Regions from separate parts of the Streptomyces sp. f51 genome, predicted to be linked through region 1. Evidence: riboswitches for the same ligand, from Rfam matches in the RefSeq annotation. Region 1 holds a riboswitch; each other region holds the start of a gene.
The links. Region 1 has a riboswitch for S-adenosylmethionine ahead of WJM95_RS08335 (aminotransferase class V-fold PLP-dependent enzyme). Riboswitches for the same ligand answer to the same signal wherever they lie in the genome.
Positions count from the first base shown of each region.

Region 2: linked by a shared signal. The riboswitch ahead of thrC (threonine synthase) and the one ahead of WJM95_RS08335 (aminotransferase class V-fold PLP-dependent enzyme) in region 1 are both predicted to bind S-adenosylmethionine.
Region 3: linked by a shared signal. The riboswitch ahead of WJM95_RS34880 (ABC transporter substrate-binding protein) and the one ahead of WJM95_RS08335 (aminotransferase class V-fold PLP-dependent enzyme) in region 1 are both predicted to bind S-adenosylmethionine.
Region 4: linked by a shared signal. The riboswitch ahead of WJM95_RS00215 (cell envelope biogenesis protein OmpA) and the one ahead of WJM95_RS08335 (aminotransferase class V-fold PLP-dependent enzyme) in region 1 are both predicted to bind S-adenosylmethionine.

Region 1 is NZ_CP149798.1:1,865,410-1,870,456, reverse strand. It holds gene WJM95_RS08345 (cytochrome bc complex cytochrome b subunit) at 1-927, shown strand, start outside; gene trpD (anthranilate phosphoribosyltransferase) at 1,111-2,175, shown strand; SAM riboswitch class IV at 2,274-2,390, shown strand; gene WJM95_RS08335 (aminotransferase class V-fold PLP-dependent enzyme) at 2,577-3,938, shown strand; gene WJM95_RS08330 (Lrp/AsnC ligand binding domain-containing protein) at 3,978-4,259, opposite strand; gene WJM95_RS08325 (rhomboid family intramembrane serine protease) at 4,302-5,047, opposite strand, start outside.
Region 2 is NZ_CP149798.1:3,295,756-3,300,802, forward strand. It holds gene groL (chaperonin GroEL) at 1-157, opposite strand, end outside; gene WJM95_RS14375 (cold-shock protein) at 463-666, opposite strand; gene WJM95_RS14380 (MoaD/ThiS family protein) at 1,109-1,384, opposite strand; gene thrC (threonine synthase) at 1,381-2,679, opposite strand; SAM riboswitch class I at 2,697-2,853, opposite strand; gene WJM95_RS14390 (glucosyl-3-phosphoglycerate synthase) at 3,058-4,002, shown strand; gene WJM95_RS14395 (trehalose-6-phosphate synthase) at 4,081-5,047, shown strand, end outside.
Region 3 is NZ_CP149798.1:7,997,422-8,002,468, forward strand. It holds gene WJM95_RS34865 (cupin domain-containing protein) at 1-102, shown strand, start outside; gene WJM95_RS34870 (nucleoside deaminase) at 182-661, opposite strand; gene WJM95_RS34875 (LLM class flavin-dependent oxidoreductase) at 794-1,630, opposite strand; SAM riboswitch class IV at 1,824-1,934, shown strand; gene WJM95_RS34880 (ABC transporter substrate-binding protein) at 2,154-3,788, shown strand; gene WJM95_RS34885 (ABC transporter permease) at 3,785-4,861, shown strand; gene WJM95_RS34890 (ABC transporter permease) at 4,865-5,047, shown strand, end outside.
Region 4 is NZ_CP149798.1:47,288-52,334, forward strand. It holds gene WJM95_RS00195 (ABC transporter substrate-binding protein) at 1-370, opposite strand, end outside; gene WJM95_RS00200 (amino acid ABC transporter ATP-binding protein) at 521-1,306, opposite strand; gene WJM95_RS00205 (amino acid ABC transporter permease) at 1,303-2,307, opposite strand; gene WJM95_RS00210 (hypothetical protein) at 2,476-2,610, opposite strand; SAM riboswitch class IV at 2,768-2,912, shown strand; gene WJM95_RS00215 (cell envelope biogenesis protein OmpA) at 3,127-3,918, shown strand; gene WJM95_RS00220 (expansin EXLX1 family cellulose-binding protein) at 4,036-4,998, shown strand.

The DNA of each region.
Region 1 (5,047 bases):
GTCTTCTACCACAAGCACACGCAGTTCGCGGGCCCCGGCAAGACCAACGAGAACGTCGTCGGCATGCCGCTGCTGCCCGTCTACATGGCCAAGGCCGGAGGCTTCTTCTTCCTGGTCTTCGGTGTCATCGCGGCCATCGCGGCGATCGCCTCGATCAACCCGATCTGGGCCATGGGTCCCTACCGTCCCGACATGGTGTCCACGGGCGCCCAGCCCGACTGGTACATGGGCTTCTCCGAGGGCCTGATCCGTGTCATGCCGGGCTGGGAGATCAACCTCTGGGGCCACACGCTCGTCCTGGGCGTGTTCATCCCGCTGGTGATCTTCCCGCTGGTCCTGGTCGCGATCGCGGTCTACCCGTTCATCGAGTCCTGGGTCACCGGCGACAAGCGCGAGCACCACATCCTGGACCGCCCGCGCAACGTCCCGACCCGGACCGCGTTCGGTGCCGCCTGGATCAGCTGGTACTTCGTCCTGCTCGTCGGCGGCGGCAACGACATCTGGGCCACGCACTTCCACCTGGCGATCAACTCGATCACCTGGTTCGTGCGCATCGCCTTCTTCGTCGTGCCGGTGCTCACCTTCATCGCCACCAAGCGGATCTGCCTCGGCCTCCAGCGCCGGGACCGGGACAAGGTGCTGCACGGCCGCGAGTCGGGCATCATCAAGCGCCTGCCGCACGGTGAGTTCATCGAGGTCCACGAGCCGCTCAGCCAGGACGCGCTGCACACGCTCACCGCGCACGAGCAGTACAAGCCGGCCGAGATCGGCCCGACGGTCGACGAGAACGGTGTCGAGCGCAAGGTCTCGGGTGCGCAGAAGCTGCGCGCCAAGATGAGCAAGGGCTTCTACGGGGAGGAAGGCCAGATCCCCAAGCCCACCGTCGAGGAGTACAAGGAGATCACGAGCGGCCACGGCCACCACTGATCCCCGGCAGTTCGCCACGGCAGGAGCCCCGTCCGCGCAGCGGACGGGGCTCTTCGCCGTCCCGCGGCTGGATAGGGTGGACTCACCCGGTGCCGCGGGGTGAGTTCATCCCGTGCCACCCACGACCGTGTCACCGGCGCCGTCCCATCCGCGACCGCGTGACCTACGAACCCAGGAGCGACCATGAGCGCTGTGAACCCCGCTGGAGGCGACACCGCGGCGGGCCGTTCCTGGCCCGCGGTACTGAACGGACTGCTCGAAGGCCGCGACCAGAGCGCGGACGACACGGCCTGGGCGATGGACCGCATCATGCGCGGCGAGGCGACCGACGCGCAGATCGCCGGGTTCGTGGTGGCCCTGCGGGCCAAGGGCGAGACCGTCCAGGAGATCGTCGGACTCGTCCGGGCGATGTACGAGCACGCCAATGTGATCGAGGTGCCCGGGCACACGGTCGACATCGTCGGAACGGGCGGCGACGGCGCGAAGACCGTCAACATCTCCACGATGTCCTCGATCGTGGTGGCCGGCACCGGCGCCAAGGTGGTCAAGCACGGCAACCGGGCCGCGTCCTCCGCGTCCGGCTCTTCGGACGTGCTGGAGAAGCTCGGCGTCAACCTCCAACTGCCCGTGAAGCGGGTGGCCGAGGTGGCCGAGGAGGCCGGGATCACCTTCTGCTTCGCGGTCAAGTTCCACCCGGCGCTGCGTCATGTGGCGGCGGCCCGCGGCCAGTTGGGCATCCGGACCACCTTCAACGTGCTCGGACCGCTGACCAATCCGGCGCGGGTGAAGGCTCAGGCGGTCGGTGTCGCCGATCTCCGGATGGCGCCCATCGTGGCGGGCGTATTCGCCGAGCGCGGCAACTCCTCGCTGGTCTTCCGTGGCGACGACGGCCTCGACGAGCTGACCACGACCGGGGGCTCCCACGTGTGGGTCGTCCGCGACGGCAGGGTCACCGAGGAGCGTTTCGACCCGCGTGACGTCGGGCTCGACATCGTCCCGGTGGAGGCGCTGCGCGGCGCCGACGCCTCGTACAACGCGGAGGTCGCCCGGCGCCTGCTGGACGGCGAGCAGGGGGCCGTACGGGACGCGGTCCTGCTGAACTCGGCGGCGGCCCTGGTGGCCCTGTCACCGACCGGGGAGCCGCTCGCCGGGCAGCTCCGCGACCAGATGGACCGGGCGGCCGAGTCGATCGACTCGGGCGCCGCCAGGCGCACCCTGGAGCGCTGGGTGGCCGCCAGCAACGCCTGATCCCCGCATCGGAGCCACGCGGGATCCCGCGCGGGACGCAGTCCGGATCCTGGACTGCGTCTTGCGCGGGGAAGATCCTCTGGCAAGATGCTGTACCAGGTCATGAGTGACAGCCATCAGGCCCCGGCCGGCTGTCCGGCAACCCTCCGTCCGTGGCGGGGTGCCCCGGGTGAAGACCAGGTCGTAGGCAGCGAGGCCTACGGCAAGCGCGGACCCCTCCCGCTCTCCGGGCGGACCACCAGGGGTCCTGGTCGTTCGAGGGAGCCTTCTGTGAGCAAGCGAATGCGCTAGGGCGCCGAGCCCCGCCTCCGCACACCCTTTTCACCTCCTCCCGCGCTGAGCGCCGCCCTCCGGCGGCCGGCTCGCGCGGTGATCCCGCCTGCCTCTCACAGGAGCTCGCCATGTCTGTCTCCACCGTTGCCGCCGACCAGAGTGTTTGTGCCCCGCTGCCCGTTCTGGGCCGGGATGTCACCGTCCCCCTCGTCACCGGAGGCGAGGTGACCTACGCGGCCCTCGACTACGCCGCCAGCGCGCCCGCCCTCCAGCGGGTGTGGGACGACGTGGCCGCGTACGCGCCCTACTACGGCAGCGTCCACCGGGGCGCCGGCTACCTCTCGCAGCTGTCCACCGACCTCTTCGAGAACGCCCGCAGGACCGTCGAGGAGTTCCTCGACTGCCGCGCCGACGACCAGGTCGTCTTCACCCGCTCCACCACCGACTCGCTCAACCTGCTCGCCGCGGCCCTGCCGGCCGACTGCCAGGTCTTCGTCTTCGAGACCGAGCACCACGCCTCGCTGCTGCCCTGGCGCGACGCCCGGGTGACGTACCTGAACGCCCCGCGCACCCCGGGCGAGGCCGTCGACACCCTGGAGCGTGCCCTCGCCGCCCGTGACCCCTACGGACCGGCCCTGGTCTGCGTCACCGGCGCCTCGAACGTCACCGGGGAGCTGTGGCCCGTGCGGGAACTGGCCGCCGCCGCGCACGCCCACGGCGCCCGGATCGTCCTCGACGCCGCCCAGCTCGCCCCGCACCACCCGGTGTCGGTCCAGGACCTCGACGTCGACTGGGTCGCCTTCTCCGGGCACAAGCTGTACGCGCCCTTCGGCTCCGGTGTCCTCGCCGGCCGCTCCGACTGGCTGCGCGAGGCCGACCCCTACCTCGCGGGCGGCGGCGCCAGCCGCAAGGTCACCCGGCGCGCGGACGGCGGCGTGGACGTGGAGTGGCACGACAGCGCCGCCCGCCACGAGGCCGGCTCGCCGAACGTCATCGGCGCCTACTCGATCGCGTCCGCGTGCAAGGCGCTCACCGAGGAGGGCTTCGACAACCTGCTCGCCCGTGAGCGGCACCTGATCCGCACCGTTCGCGCGGGCCTCGCCGAGGTCCCCGAGGTCCGGGTCCTCTCCCTGTTCGGCGACGACGCCCCGCGGGTCGGCGTCATCTCCTTCGTCGTCGAGGGCTGGAACAGTTCGCACTTCGCGGCCGCGCTCTCCGCCGAGTACGGCATCGGAGTGCGCGACGGCCTGTTCTGCGCCCACCCGCTCGTCCGCACGCTGCTCGGCAGCGCCCCGGAGACCCAGGGGGAGTGCGGGGCCCCCGAGGCGGCCCCCGGCGAGAAGTCCCTCAACGCGATCCGCGTCAGCTTCGGGGCCGGCACCCCGGACGAGCACGTCGAGCGGTTCGTCCGCGCCGTGCGCGAGCTGGTCCGTGACGGCGCGCGCTGGCAGTACCGCACCGAGGGCGGCCGCTGCGTCCCCGCGGTCTGACACCGGGGACAGCCCCGCCCGGAGGCGGCGCCGCGTCGGTCAGGAGTCGAGACCGATCGCGAACGCCGCCTCCAGGTCGTGCTGGGAGTACGTGCGGAACGCCACGTGCGTGTCCGTCGCCTCGACGCCGGGGATCTTGCTGATCCGGCCGGGGATGACGTCCGCCAGGTCGTCGTGGGCGTGGACCCGGACCATGGCGATCAGGTCGTAGGTGCCGGTGACGGAGAAGACCTCGCTGACGCTCTCCAGCGACGCGATCGACTCGGCGATCTCGGGGATCCGGTCCACGCTGGTCTTGATGAGGACGATCGCGGTGATCACGGCTGGTTCTCTCCCTAGGGGGCCGCTGCTGGGGATCTCACCCTACTCGCGGTCCACGGGACCCGGCCGCTCCACCGGGGGCCCCGGCAGCACCCCGAGGGAGGGCACGACCGCCGGGCGGCGGCGGAACCGCGCCCAGGCGTAGACGAATCCCAGGGTGAAGCCCACGAGGTGGGCCAGATACGCCACCCCGGGGCCCGAGGAGCTGCGGCCCGCGGCCAGCCATTGCAGGGTGAACCAGAACGGCAGCACCACCCAGGCAGGGAACCGCAGCGGCAGGAAGAACAGGAACGGGAAGAGACTGGTCACCCTGGCCCTGGGGAACAGGTACAGGAACGCGCCGAGCACCGCGGAGATCGCCCCGGAGGCCCCGACCAGGGACTGCTGGGAGGTCGCGTTGGCGGCCGCGTACCCGAGCAGGGCCAGATACCCGCAGCCCAGGTAGAAGAGGGCGAACTCCAGGTGTCCCATGCGCTCCTCGGTCATCAGCCCGAAGACGTAGAAGAAGAGCATGTTGCCCAGGAGATGGAGCCAGCTGCCGTGGATGAACAGGGCGGTCGCGGGGGTCAACGCCTCGCCCGGCGCCCCGCCGAACAGACCGGCCGGCACCACGCCCCAGCGGCGGAAGTACGCCCGCTGCGCGACCAGCAGCTCGTCCCCGGTGCCGTACGCGGGATCGAGGCCCGAGGCGGGACCGATCACGAAGATCAGGCAGCACAGGACGATCAGCCCGTACGTCACCGGCGCCGACCGGCCCCTCAGCGCCCTTCCGACCGTCGCACTCCAAT
Region 2 (5,047 bases), 1.4 Mb from region 1:
CACCATCGTTGGTGATCGTGGGCGCGCCCCACTTCTTCTCGAGGACGACGTTACGGCCCTTGGGGCCGAGGGTGACCTTGACGGCGTCGGCGAGCTGGTTCATCCCGCGCTCGAGACCGCGCCGTGCCTCCTCGTCGAACGCGATGATCTTGGCCATGTGAAGTGGTCCTCCCGGACGGGGTGGATTGCTCCGGATCGCGCCCGCGCCCGCGACGGACGGCCCTCGAACCCTGTGGTTCCTTGCCCCACAGGCCCGTGAGCCTCGCCGGCCCGATCCAAGTTCTGTCACTCTCACTGGGAGAGTGCTAACGCCAATGATTAGCACTCGACCCCGCCGAGTGCAAGGTGCGCTCGCGAAGCGAGCCCCCTGGAAGCCTCCGGGGAACGCACGAGGGGCCCGCATCCCTGGTGGGATGCGGGCCCCTCGTGCGTGAGTTGAGTCGCTGGTCGTTCGCGCCCGGATCAGACGGCGAGTTTGACCATGTCCGCCTGCGGACCCTTCTGGCCCTGCGAGATCTCGAACTCCACTCGCTGACCCTCTTCAAGGGTGCGGTAGCCGTCCATCTGAATCGCGCTGTAGTGCACGAAGACGTCCGCACCACCGTCGACCGCGATGAAGCCGTACCCCTTCTCCGCGTTGAACCACTTGACGGTGCCCTGAGCCATGCCTAACTCCCCTATTACTGGCCCTTGCACAGATCCGCACTTCGCGGATCCGGGTCAGACCTCACCCCCCAAACGGTTGGGGGTGTGCGCCGGAACGCGTCGACCGCGGCTGAATGTATCTGTCCAACTGCCCTCTGCAACAGGTCAGTCGGACGAGAATTCTGGGCATGGCCGATCAATGATTTGCGGAGATTACGCGAGGATCCGGGGCAAGTCGGGCCCCACAAATGCCATAAAATGCCCAAAAAGGCGAGCCACTTTGGCTACTTCTTGTCGGCGCTCGAACAGCAACTCATATGCGTCCGGCATGAAACCAACATCGAAAGCGAACGGGCTTCCCCAACTCTAGCGCGTTCAACCCTACAGAATTGCCCCCTCCGCTTGTCTCGCGGAGGGGGCAATTCTGTGAACGCGATGTGTTCGGCATTACCGAGGGTAACGATCAGCCTCCGGCGACGGCCGGAATGATGGAGACGCCGGACCCCGCCGGGGTCGCGGTTTCCAGGCCCTGCTCGAAGCGAACGTCGTCGTCGTTGACGTACACGTTGACGAAACGGCGCAGCTTGCCCTGGTCGTCCAGGACGCGCGCGGCGATGCCCGTGTGGTTCTTCTCCAGGTCGCCGATGACCTCGGCGAGGGTCGCGCCCTCGGCCGACACCTCGGCGGCGCCACCGGTGTAGGTGCGCAGGATGGTGGGGATGCGGACGTTGACGCTCATGATGCGAGGCCAGCCTCTCGGAAGGAGTCCAGGTTCGGGCGGATGGTCGCGGTCAGCCCGGTGTCGGAGGCCACCGCGTCCAGGGTCTTGAGGCCGTCGCCGGTGTTCAGCACGACGGTGGTCAGCGTCGGGTCGAGGAGACCGTTCTCGATGAGCTTGCGGGTGACACCGACGGTCACCCCGCCGGCGGTCTCCGCGAAGATGCCCTCGGTGCGCGCGAGCAGCTTGATCGCGTCCACGATCTGCCCGTCGTTCACGTCCTCCACCGCGCCGCCGGTGCGCCGCGCGATGTCCAGGACGTACGGTCCGTCCGCCGGGTTGCCGATGGCGAGCGACTTGGCGATGGTGTCCGGCTTCTGCGGCCGTACGACGTCGTGGCCGGCCTTGTAGGCGACGGAGACCGGGGAGCAGCCCTCGGCCTGGGCGCCGAAGATCTTGTACGGCCTGTCCTCGACCAGCCCGAGCCTGATCAGCTCCTGGAGTCCCTTGTCGATCTTCGTGAGCTGGGAGCCGGAGGCGATCGGCACGACCAGCTGGTCGGGGAGCCTCCAGCCGAGCTGCTCGCAGATCTCGTACGCCAGGGTCTTGGAGCCCTCGGCGTAGTACGGCCGCAGGTTGACGTTGACGAAGCCCCAGCCCTCGCCGGCCGGGTCGCCGATCAGCTCGGAGCAGAAACGGTTCACGTCGTCGTAGTTGCCCTCGATGCCGACGAGCTCGCCGCCGTAGACCGCGGCCATGACGACCTTGCCCTGCTCCAGGTCGTGCGGGATGAACACGCAGGAACGGAAGCCGGCGCGGGCCGCCGCGGCGCCCACCGCTCCGGCGAGGTTGCCGGTGGAGGAGCAGGAGAGGGTGGTGAAGCCGAAGGCGCGGGCCGCTTCGAGGGCCTGGGCGACCACGCGGTCCTTGAAGGAGTGCGTCGGGTTGCCCGAGTCGTCCTTGACGAAGAGCTTTCCGGCGTCGACACCCAGCTCACGGGCCAGGTTGTCGGCCTGGACGAGCTTGGTCCAGCCCGGGTTGATGTTCGGCTTGTCCGCCACGTCCGCGGGGACGGGCAGCAGCGGCGCGTAGCGCCAGATGTTCGCGGGTCCCGCTTCGATCCGCTTGCGGAGTTCCTCGGTGTCGTACGCCGAGAAGTCGTAGGCGATCTCGAGCGGGCCGAAACACTCCTCGCAGGCGAAGACCGGGCCGAGCGGGACGCGGTGTCCGCACTCGCGGCAGGAAAGCGCCGCGGCCGGGCCGAGATCCACCGAGTCGGCGGAGTTCGTGGTGCTTGCAACTGTCTGCGCAGCCATGGAGGCGAGGCCCTTTCTCCTCATCTTCCTCACGGCGCACTTCGCCGTGAGACGGATTTGGCACCTTCCCGAGCCGGGAGCCTCGCGACGCGATCGACATCGATCGGTACGAGACCGGCTGGAGGGTTGCCGGGGCTTCATCGGGCCGTATCCCTCTGCCCCTCTGGATGAGCGGTATTTGATTGTTGAACTGTTGAACGCGATACGCGCCGACGATCCAGGACATGCGATGGTCATGCGCGTTGTTCAAGACTGTAACCGAAGGCCAGGACAGTTGAGATAGTCGTCCGAACCGCGAGACGAGCCAATCGATCTGCCGCTGGCCGCAGCGGGCACGCCGATGAGAGCGTGTGATCAGACAGTGAGGAGCCGCAGACGGTGCTGAGAGAAGTCGAGAGCTGGCTGAGCACACGCTCCTGGTCCGTGACCGACCGCCCGCTCCACAAGCTCATGGCAGCCAAACGCATCACCGGCTCGACCGTCAGTGTCGTGCTGCCCGCGCTCAACGAGGAGGAGACGGTCGGCGAGATCGTCTCGATCATCCGCCACGACCTGATGCAGCAGGTGCCCCTCGTCGACGAGATCGTCGTCGTCGACTCCGGCTCGACGGACCGCACCTCCGCGGTCGCCGCCGCCGCGGGCGCGCGGGTCGTGCACCGCGACGACATCCTCCCGCGGATACCGGCCGTGCCCGGCAAGGGCGAGGTGCTGTGGCGCTCGCTCCTCGTGACGAGCGGGGACATCGTCTGTTTCGTCGACGCGGACCTCAGGGAGTTCTCGTCCGACTTCGTCTCGGGGATCGTGGGCCCACTGCTCACCGAGCCGGGCGTCGACCTCGTCAAGGCCATGTACGACCGCCCGATGGCCGGCGGCGGCGGACAGGGCGGCCGGGTCACCGAGCTGATGGCCCGCCCCCTGCTGAACATGCACTGGCCGCAGCTCGCGGGCTTCGTCCAGCCCCTCGGCGGCGAGTACGCGGCCCGCCGCTCGCTGCTCGAACAGCTCCCCTTCCCCGTCGGCTACGGCGTCGAGCTGGGCATGCTCGTCGACGCCCTGCACCTCGTGGGCCTCGACGCCCTCGCCCAGGTCGACGTCGGGGTGCGCAAGCACCGCCACCAGGACGGCCAGGCGCTCGGCCGCATGGCCGCCGCGATCTACCGCACCGCGCAGCTCCGGCTCGCCCGCGGCCATCTGATCCGCCCCTCCCTCACCCAGTTCGAACGCGACCGGGACGGTTTCCGGCCGCGCACCTACTCCGTGGACACCGAGGAAAGGCCGCCGATGACCGAAATCTCCGAGTACCAGACGCGCAGAGCCGCGTAGTCCGGCGCCCGCGGCCGCGCATCGCATACGGCCGAAGGGCGCGTTTGAGCGTTTCGAGACGGGGCTAGGTTTCGAGGCATGGCTTCAATGCATGGTGCCCACAGGATCCTGGTCGCCTCCAACCGCGGCCCGGTCACCTACGAGGTACGGGAGGACGGCTCGCTGCACGCCCGGCGCGGCGGCGGCGGACTCGTCTCGGGCCTCTCGGCGATCGGGCCGGACGCGGGCGCCCTGTGGGTCTGCTCGGCCCTCGGCGACGGCGACCGGGAGGCGGTCGGGCGCGGGGTGGGCGAGGACGGCGTACGGATGCTCGCCATCGACGCGGACACGCACGCCGACGCGTACAACGGCATCGCCAACTCCGTGCTGTGGTTCGTCCACCACATGCTGTACCAGACCCCGCTGGAGCCGGTCTTCGACGCGGAGTTCCGGCGCCAGTGGGAGTCGTACCGCGCCTACAACCGGGCCTTCGCCGAGGCGCTGGCCGAGGACGCGGCCGAGGGCGCGGCCGTGCTGGTCCAGGACTACCACCTGTGCCTGGTGCCCGGGATGCTCCGCGAGCTGCGCCCCGACCTGCGCATCGGCCACTTCTCCCACACCCCCTGGGCACCCGAGGACTACTTCCGGATGCTCCCGGACGACATCCGCGCGGAGCTGATGGCGGGCATGCTCGGCGCCGACCGGGTGGCCTTCCTGACCTGGCGGTGGGCCACGGCGTTCATGCGCTGCGCGGAGCAGACCGAACCCGGCCGCTATGCCGCGCGGCCCTCGGGCGGTACCCCCGCGATCGAGCACCTGGACGGCGCCCGGCCGCCCGTGCGCGAGACCCGGGTCGGCGTGCACGGCCTCGGGGCGGACGCCGAGTTCCTGCGCGAGCGCTCGCACCGGGCGGACGTCGGGGAACGGATGGCCGCGCTGCGCGAGGAGATCGGCGCGGACCGCAGGACGATCGTGCGGGTCGACCGGACCGAGCTGTCGAAGAACATCGTCCGGGGGCTGCTGGCGTTCCGGCAGCTGCTCGACGACCACCCCGAGTGGCGCGAGC
Region 3 (5,047 bases), 6.1 Mb from region 1:
GACTATTTCCGCGGTCTGGGGCGTCTCACGGCCAACGGGCGAAACCCGAGCCTGGAGGAATTGCAGGAACACATGGCCAGGTACGACCAGTTCATGGTCTGATCCGCGCCTGATCGTCCACACGGGAACGGGGCCCGGCGGCGCGTCACGCCGCCGGGCCCCGATGCGCTCTTTCGTGCCGTCAGCCGGCCGCGTCGATGCGGGCCCGGAAGCGCAGGTTCAACTCCTTGACCTGCTGGGCCAGTTCCGGGACCGGGCCGGCGGTCTCCAGGCCGGGGACGACGTCCCGGATGGACAACGGGCTCAGGGGCGAGGTGATGGGCACGCCCCACTCGGCCTTCCAGTCCCGGGCCTGCTGGGACGAGCTCGCGTACACGATGCGGCCCAGCCCGACCCAGCCGTGCGCGGCCGCGCACATCGGGCAGTGCTCTCCCGAGGTGTACACGGTCGCCGTGGCCCGTTCCTCGGGGCTCAGGTTGGTCGCGGCCCAGCGGGCGAGTTCGAACTCGGGGTGCCGGGTCGGGTCCCCGGTGCTGGACTCGCGGTTGCGGTCCTCGGCCAGGACCTTGCCGTCCGCGTCGGTCAGCAGCGAGCCGAACGGCCAGTCACCGGCGTCGACGGCCTCGGCCGCGAGGTCCAGGCAGCGGCGGAGATGGACCAGGTCGGCCGCGCTGACGGCGGAGGACCGGCCGGTGTCACCGGCGTCGGGGCTGTCGCCGTGGTGAGTGTCGTGGGTGTTGGGGGCCACCGTGGCTCCGTCTCTGTGGGCGTGGGCGTGGGCGTGGGGTGTGGGCTATGCCAGGTGGGCGGCCACGGTGGCCAGCGCCTGCCACGCCACCTCGGGCCTGAGGGTCTCGTCCGGGTCGCCGTTGTAGGGGTCGAGGACCACCGTGCCGGCACCGGCGAGGCGCAACTGCTCGATGTCGTCGAGGACCTGCTCGATGGTGCCCTCGCCGGCCCGGCGGTCCGGATGGTCGACCGGCTTCGGCGTGAGCCGGAGAACGATGCGCGGCGCCAGATCGGGCGCGGGCTGCCCGAGTTCGGCGGCGATGCCCTTCAGGCGGTCCACCGCGTCACGGAACCACGGCATGGTGAACCGGAGCGGGTGCCACGGCAGGCCGAGGCGGGCCGCCCGGCGCAGTCCCGCGTCGCTGTTGCCGCCGATCCAGATGGGGATCTGCCCGCTCCGGTAGTCCGCCTCGTCCGCCCACGCGGTGCGCAGGGTCTCCAGCAGTTCGTCGGTGAGCGCGCCACGCCGCTCGAAGGGAACGCCGAGCGCGTCGAATTCCTCCCTGGCCCAGCCGACACCGACCCCGAGGATCAGCCGGCCGCCGGAAAGCTGGTCCAGGTTGGCGGCCATTCGCGCGACGAGCAGGGGATGCCGGTAGGGCGCGATGAGAACCGTGGTGCCCAGCTTTACCCGGGTCGTTAAACCGGCCAGCCAGGAGAGCGTCGTAAAAGGATCGTAGAACGGGGCGGGATACTGTTTCGCGACATCCGATGTGATGGCCACGTGGTCGGAGACCATCAAGAGGTCGAAACCGAGGCCTTCCACCGTCCTGGCCCAACGGGAAAGGGTTTCCGGGTCGGTGCCGGGTCCGAAATTGGGGACGTTGACGCCTATCTGCATGGCTGAACCCTAGCAACCGCTCACCATGGGTGGTCAGTTGGTTCTCACGCTTTTCCGGCCGCAGTTTACGCTTCTCTTCTGAAGGTCCGGTCCCGCGCAATATGATTGCAATGTGACGGCCCATCAGATTGCAATCATATCGCTTGCCGCGCGCCCTTGACGCCGGGGGAACCGGGAATCTACGGTGAGCGCGAGCTACGAGTTCCGGTGATCAAGCCCTGGCTGGCCGGACGGCAACCCTCGACGCAGTGGGGTGCCCCAGGTGAAGGCTCGGCGGATCTTTCCTGTTCTGCAAGTGCGTTCCCATCGGTCCGAGGGCCGACGACATTCCCGGGAGGACAGCGTGCCAACGGCCCTTGTGCTGTGCTCCCGGCGCCACGTCGATCTGCTGCTGGTCTGCAGCTGTCTCTGTCACGGCTGACCGGCACCCACACTCCACCTCCTTCACACGACAGCGCGCTCGGCATGCCCTGCCTGCCGAAGCCCCTTCGTGCACCCCACCATGCGGAAGCAGAGACCAGCCATGGCACAGCACGACACCACCAGACCCGTCCGGACCCTCGGCGCGATATCGCTCGGCACGGCGTTCCTGGTGGCCCTGACCGGCTGCACGAGCAGCAAGGGCTCCACCGGCTCCGCGGAAGCGGGGATCACCGTCGGCACCACGGACCAGGTCACCGCCCTGGACCCCGCGGGCTCCTGGGACGCGGGTTCCGGCACCATCGAGAGCGAGGTCTACGCGACCCTGCTCAGCGTGAGGAACGGCGCCACGGAGGTCTCCCCGGACCTGGCCACCGGGATCGAGCTGACCGGCCCCAAGGAGTACACGGTCACGCTGAAGAAGGGCCTGAAGTTCGCCAACGGCCACGAACTGACGTCGTCCGACGTGAAGTTCAGCTTCGACCGCACCCTTAAGATCGCCGACGAGAACGGTCCCTCGTCCCTCCTGTACGACCTCGACTCCGTCGCCGCCCCGGCGCCGACCACCATCGTCTTCACCCTCAAGTCGGCCAACGACACGCTGTTCCCGCAGGTGCTGTCCACCGCCGCCGGCTACATCGTCGACGAACAGGTCTTCCCCGCGGACAAGATCCTCGACGACAAGTCGATCGTCGCGGGCAAACCGTGGAACGGCCCGTACGGCGTGCGCAGTTACGACAAGAACTCGTTGGTCTCCTTCACCGCCAACAGCGCCTACGGCGGCGGTCTGGGCGCCGCAAAGACCAAGAACATCCAGTTGAAGTACTACACCGACGCGAGCAACCTCAAGCTCGACGTCCAGCAGGGCACCGTCGACGCCGTCTACCGCACGCTCACCACCGCCGACCTCGACGACCTCTCCAAGAAGAAGGACATCAAGGTCCACACCGGCTCGGGCAACGGCATCCGCTACATCGTCTTCGACTTCCGGACCCAGCCGTACGGCACCAAGACCAAGAAGCCCGACAAGGCCAAGGCGCTGGCCGTACGCAAGGCCGTCGCCGACTCCGTGGACCGGGCCCAACTCGCGCAGCAGGTCTACAAGAACAGCTACCAGCCGCTGTACAGCTCCGTGCCCGACGGACTCACCGGCGCCACCGCCTCCTTCAAGTCGCTCTACGGTGACAAGAAGGGCGGCCCCGACCAGGCGGCCGCCGCCGCGCGCCTGAAGGCGGCGAAGGTGGCCACCCCGGTCACCCTCAGCCTCCAGTACAACAGCGACCACTACGGTTCCTCCTCGGCCGACGAGTACGCGCTGGTCAAGTCCCAGCTCGAGGCCACCGGACTGTTCAAGGTGAACCTCCAGTCCACCGAGTGGACCCAGTACGGCAAGGACCGCGTCAAGCACCTGTACCCGCTCTACCAACTGGGCTGGTATGCCGACTACCTGGACGCCGACAACTACCTCTCGCCCTTCTACTCGGCCAACAGCTGGGTCGCCAACGACTACTCCGACCCCGCCGTCCGTGAGCTGATCAAGAAGGAGGAGACGGAGACCGACACCGCCAGGCGCGCCGAACTGCTCAAGCAGGCACAGGACAAGGCCGCCGCCTCGGTGCCCCTGCTGCCGCTGCTCCAGGGCTCCACCGCGATCGTGACCCGCACCGACGTCAGCGGTGTGCCCGACGAGCTGAGCAGCGCGTACCAGTTCCGCTGGGCCGGGCTCGCGAAGAAGTGAGCACCCTGACCCAGGACGTCCCCGCCGCCGCCCCGGCAGGCGGCGCCGCGGGGTACGGACTCACCCGCTATCTGGTGGTCCGCTTCCTCCTCATCATCCCCACCGTGCTCGTCCTCGTCAGCCTGGTCTTCTTCCTGATGCGCGCCACCGGAGACCCGATCAGCGCCGCCTTCGGCGACCGGCTCACCCCGGACCAGCTCCAGGCCAAACTGCACCAGGCGGCCTACGACCGGCCGCTGCTCACCCAGTACCTCGACTACCTCAGGTCCCTGACCACTGGCGACTTCGGTCACACCGTCACCGACAACCAGCCGGTGACCCACGTCCTGGGCACCTACGGCGCCGCCACCGCCGAACTCGCCATCAACGCACTCGTCGTGGCCCTCGTCGTCGGCGTCCCCCTCGGCCTGGTGGCGGCCGCGCACCGGGATCGCGCGCCCGACGCGGCGCTGCGGCTGTTCGCCGTCCTCACCTACGCCACCCCCGTGTTCTTCGTGGGACTGCTGCTGAAACTGGTCTTCGCGATCCGGCTCGGCTGGCTCCCCGCGTCCGGCCGGGCCAGCACCGACGTCCAGCTCTTCCTCCAGGACCAGTCCAGCACGACAGGGCTCTACCTCATCGACGCCCTGAGGAGCGGCGACGGGGCGGCCGTCGTCGATGTCCTCAAGCACGCGGTCCTGCCCGCCGTGGCGCTGGGTCTGCTCGTCGCCGGCATCATCCTGCGACTGGTCCGCACCAACCTGATCGGCACCCTTTCCGCCGACTACGTGGAGGCCGCCAGGTCCCGGGGCGTGTCGCCCCTCCGTCTGATCACCCGGCACGCGGCCCGGCCCGCCCTGATCCCCGTCGTCACCGTCCTCGGACTCCAGGTCGCCGGACTGCTCGGCGGAGCGGTGCTCACCGAGACCACCTTCGAGTGGAAGGGACTCGGCTACGAACTCGCCCACTACCTGACGGTGCGTGACTTCCCGGCCGTGCAGGGCATCGTGGCCCTGTTCGCCGTCGTCGTGGCGGTGACGAACTTCCTCGTCGACATCCTCGCGGCCCTCATCGATCCCCGAGTGAGGTACTGAGCCGTGGCACAGCTTCTCCTCCGCCGCCGGACACCCCTGCCGCAGCGCCTGCGCATGCGGCTGCGGACCGGCGGCGCAGTGCAGCGCGCCATGCTGCTCACCGGCGCGGTCCTCACGGCGCTCTTCCTCCTCGCGGCGCTCCTCGGCCCGCTGCTCGCCCCGCACGGCTACGCCCAACTCCAGAAC
Region 4 (5,047 bases), 1.8 Mb from region 1:
GGACCGCGGCGACGAGTTTGCCGAGGTCGGGTTCGCTGCCGGTGAGCGTCTTCTGGTCCGAGCCGACGAAGTTCAACGGCGGTGATCCGGCGGGCAGCGCGCCGATGCCCACCACCAACGTGCCCTTCTTCGCCACCGACTTGGGCAGTTCGGCACTGATGGACTTGACCTCGGACACCTTGAGTGCGGTCTCCTTGGCGGCGCCGTTGGACAGGGCGCCCACCGTCACCGTTCCGGTCGCGTCGGTCCGCGTCCGGGTGGCGGCGTCGCTGTCCGCGCCGCAGGCGGCGAGAGAGGCGGCGAGGGAGGCGACGGCGGCGGTCGCGGCGACGCCGCGGAGGGTCCTGCTGTTCAGGCCGAGGGTGCGCATGGCTTTCCTTTTCGGGTGTGCGGTGAGGAGTGTGGGGGAGCGGCCCGGGCGGGCCGCGGAATCGGGGGGCTGCCCCGCTGTGGGTGGAGGAAGGCAGCACGAGGGAGCGCCCGTCGAGCGGTGTCGCGCGGGGCGTCCTGGCGGGAGCGGTCAGAGCACCTTGCTCAGGAACTCTCTGGTGCGCGCTTCCCGCGGATGGTCGAGCACCTGCTCGGGCGGTCCCTGTTCGACGATCCGCCCGCCGTCCATGAACACCACCCGGTCGGCGATCTCACGGGCGAAGCCGATCTCATGGGTGACGATCACGAGCGTGGTGCCGCTGTGGGCCAGGTCCTTGATGACGGCGAGGACCTCGCCGACCAGTTCGGGGTCCAGGGCGGACGTCGGTTCGTCGAAGAGGATGACCCCGGGCCGCAGGGCCAGGGCGCGGGCGATGGCCACACGCTGCTGCTGACCGCCCGACAACTGCCGTGGGTAGGCGTTGGCCTTGTCGGCGAGACCCACCCGTGCGAGCAGCTCGCGGGCCAGCTCCCGCGCTCCGGGCCTGGACAGCCTGCCGGTCGCCACCGGGGCGGCGGCCACGTTGTCCAGCACGGTCAGATGAGGGAAGAGGTTGAAGTTCTGGAAGACGAACCCGATGCGGCTGCGCTGGGCCAGGATGACCCGCTCGCTCAGCTCCTTGAGCCGGTCGCCGTGCCGGCGTACACCGATGAGTTCGCCGTTCAGGCTCACATGGCCGACCTCGGGCTTCTCCAAGTGGTTGATCACGCGCAGGAGGGTGGACTTCCCCGAGCCCGACGGCCCCAGGATCACCGTGACCTCGCCGGGCCGTACGGTCAACTCCACGCCGTTCAGTACCTGTTGGATGCCGTACCACTTGTGGACGTCGTGCACCTCGACCGCCGCGGGCCGCGTCTCGCTCGTCACGCCGGTCATATCGCCGTCTCCCTGCGGACCCGGGCCCGCGCTTCGCGCAGACCGCTTCGTACCTTCTGCAACGGGGTCGGCGGCAGGGTGCGCAGCGCGCCCCGCGAGTAGTACCGCTCGACGTAGAACTGGATGACGGACACGACGCTCGTGAGGATCAGGTACCAGGCGGTGGCGACGAGGAGCAGCGGCACGATGTCGCCGGGGTAGGTGCTGCCCATGCTCTGCACGGATCCGAACAGGTCCAGCAGGGACACGTAGAAGACGAGCGAGGTGCCCTTGATCAGACCGATGAGCTGGTTGACGTAGTTGGGGGTGATGGAGCGCAGCGCCTGCGGGAAGACGATCCTCGCGAACTGGTACCGCTTCGGCAGGCCGAGGGCGGAGGCGGCTTCGTGCTGCCCCTGGTCCACGGAGAGAAGACCGCCGCGTACCACTTCGGAGGCGTACGCCGCTTCGTTCAGACTCAGTCCGACGACGGCGACGGCCATGTCGGTGGCCAGGCGGGACTCGTCGAAGGTGAAGAAGGCGGGACCGAACGGAACGCCTACGCTCAGCGTCTGGTACAGCGCGCTGAAGTTGTAGAGGAAGAGCAGGACCACGATGAGGGGTACCGAACGGAAGAGCCAGGTGTAGACCCAGCTCACCGCGCGGAGCACCGGACTCCGGGAGAGCCTGGCCAGGGCCAGGAGAATGCCGCCGAGCAGGCCCAGCAGGGCGCTGTAGAGGGTGACTTCGAGGGTGATCAGCAGACCGTCGAGAATGGTCGGGCGCAGGAACCAGTACTGGAAGCGGTCCCACTGGTAGAAGGGGTTGGTCACCAGGCCGTGGACGATCTGGGCGACCAGCACGAGCACCACGGCGGTGACGATCCAGCGGCCGGGGCGCCGGAGCGGAAGGACCCGCTGAGCCGCCAGAGGTGCGGGGGCGGCGGGGTCGTCGGTGCGGGGGATCGCCTCGGTCGGCGTCGCCGGCCCGAAGGACACGGCGCTGCCTGGGAGTTGACTCATGGAGAGCTCCAGCGGATTCGGACACCCCGGATCCGCGCAGGCGGCGACGCCGTGCCGAGAAAGGAGACGCTCGGTACGAGGCGGTGCGCGGCCGCACGCGAAACGGGTGCTGGACAGGTGAGGGGACGCGCCGCGACAGCGGCGGTCGTCAGAGACTCGGAGGAACCGTCAGCCCTGGCTGATGGGGCGACACATGCCCGTACACAGGGCGCTGTTGACGCGCAGCAGGTCCACGGAGCGGTCGGCGCAGAGCACATCGCGACCGGTGCGCCGCCATGCGGCCGTCCCGTCAGCTGTGTGCATCGCCGTCACCATTTCTTCTCCGGCCGAAAAGGCATCCCGTTGTGGGCCGCACGTTAGGCCCGTCCCGAAAAGAATGTCAATGCGGGTGACCACCAGGTGAGACCGTGTTGTCGGCCTTCTTGACGGCACAACAGGGCGCCCCGAGACTGACATGGACGGTCACGATTGTCAGCGCCCTCGGTGCGGTTCCGTCCGCTCCGGAGGTCATCGGCCCCGGCCCGCTGACAGGCAACCCTTCCACCGCGACGGGGTGCCCCGGGTGACGACCGGGTTCCGCCGGTGCGGCGGGACAAGCGTGGTCTCGCGTCTCGCGAGCCCTGAGGTGGGGACCGGTGGGAATGCCAAGGAACGGCTTGACGAGGCGCCTGCACATCGATCTGTTGCGTGTCTCCAGCGCCTACTGATCCGCGACCGGTCCGTCCGATCCGGACCGGTGCGACAGGCGCAGTCAATCCGCATCCCGGCCGCCGGTGCCCACAAAGCGGCGGTGGCTTCCTTCTTCCCCCAGGGAGAGTCATGCCCGAGACAGCTTCGCGCACGTCCAGTTCCGCCAACGCCCGTCCCTGTGAGCAGACTTCGCTGCCCTCGGTCCTTCGGCTCACGCCGGCGGCCGCGCCCTCCGTCCTCCCCCGCCGTGTCGACAGCCGCATCGGCGTGGGCCTGGCCGGCGGCTTCTACCCGGCTCCGCACCGCTACGAGCTGTATCTGTCGCGGAGTTGTCCGCACTCGCTGCGCATCGCCATCACGCTCGGGCTGCTCGGGCTGTCGGACTCGGTCGCCACCACGCTCCTCGTGGACCCCGTGCGCACCCCCGACGCCTTCGCTTCGCTGCGCCGAGCCTACGAGGCCACCGAGCATCACTTCGACGGGCCGCTGACCGCGCCCGCGCTGTGCGACCGCTGGAGCGGACGCATCGTCAGCAACCACACGCCCGACATCCTCCGCGACCTGGCGGGGCTGCTCTCCGGCCACACCACGACCTGCCCCTCCACGCTCTGCCCTCCGTCCCTCACCGCCGACATCGAAGCCCTCCGCGATCTGCTGGAGCGCGATGTCACCCCGTCCGCCCGGCCCTCGGAGCTCGCGGCGGCCCTCGACCTGCTCGACTGCCAACTCGCCGGGCACCCCTACGTCCTGGGCGACGGGCTCACGGCGGCGGACGTCGACGTCTGGGTGGCGCTCACCGGTCTTGGCTGCCCGGAGGTCCTCGGCGCGCGTCCCCGGCTCGTGGACTACGTACGCCGTCTCGGCGACCACCCCGCCTTCAGGCCCGGCACCGAGGCGGTGCCCCTGGCGGCGGAGGCCTGACGCCCGCCGCGGAACGAGATCCGTCGGATTCGTTGGACGTGACCCCGTCAACACGTGGTCCGTAGTAGACATGCGACGAGTCCCGCTCGGTCCCGCGCGGGTGGAGAACGGATGCGCATGAAGCAAACGAGCCGATCCGCAGGGCGGCGCGGACGCCGGCCGAGGCCGCGGAGCGCCGCCCTGGTCGCGCTGGTCACGGCGGGGGCCCTGGTCTGTCTGGTCGTGGCGTTCCGTCCCGGCGCCCACTCCGCCGACACGGCCGGGCATCCCGCCGCCTCGACGGCCGGCGGTTCCCGGCAGACCCCGGATCCGGGCCGGGCGACCGCGTCCGGATCGACGTCCCCCACGGCCGGGCGGTCGCCCGATCCCACGCTCTCCCCGTCCGTGACGGCCCGCCCTTCCGCCACGTCGGCGCGGCCGTCGGCCTCGGACGCACCGCGGGCCGCGGCGACGGCCGCTTCCCTGGCGGGACGGATCCGCCCGGGGGTCGGCTACCGAGGAGTGGCGACCACGTACGACGCCGGGAAAGGGGACGGCTCCTGCTCCTACGGTCCGGGCGACGACGTCCTGACCGCAGCGATGAACCACACCGACTACGAGACGTCCAAGGCGTGCGGGGCGTACGTGCTGGTCCGCGCGGCCGGCGGCGCCACCGTCACGGTCCTGATCACCAATGAATGCCCGACGGGCTGCGCTCCCGGGCAGCTCGACCTCAGCGCGCAGGCGTTCGCCCGGCTCGCGAACCTCTCGGCCGGCCGCATCCCGATCACCTGGAAGCTGCTGAGCCCCGGCACCGCCGGTACGGTCGCGCTGCGCTACAAGACCGGGTCCAGCCGCTACTGGTGCGCGCTCCAGGTCATCGGGCACAGGAATCCGGTCGCCCGGCTCGAACTGCGCAGCGGCGGCGGATGGCGGCCGCTTCCACGCACCGCCTACAACTATTTCCTCGCGGAGGACGGCGGCGGATGCGGCGGCACCGTCAGGATCACCGACATCTACGGAGAACGCCTGACCGTCGAGGGCATCGCGCTGCGTCCCGACGCGGTGCAGCCGACCCGGCTCCAGTTCGCCCGGCACTGACCCGGGCCCCTCCAGGCGTGCGCCGTCGCACGCCTGGACACGCGGAAGG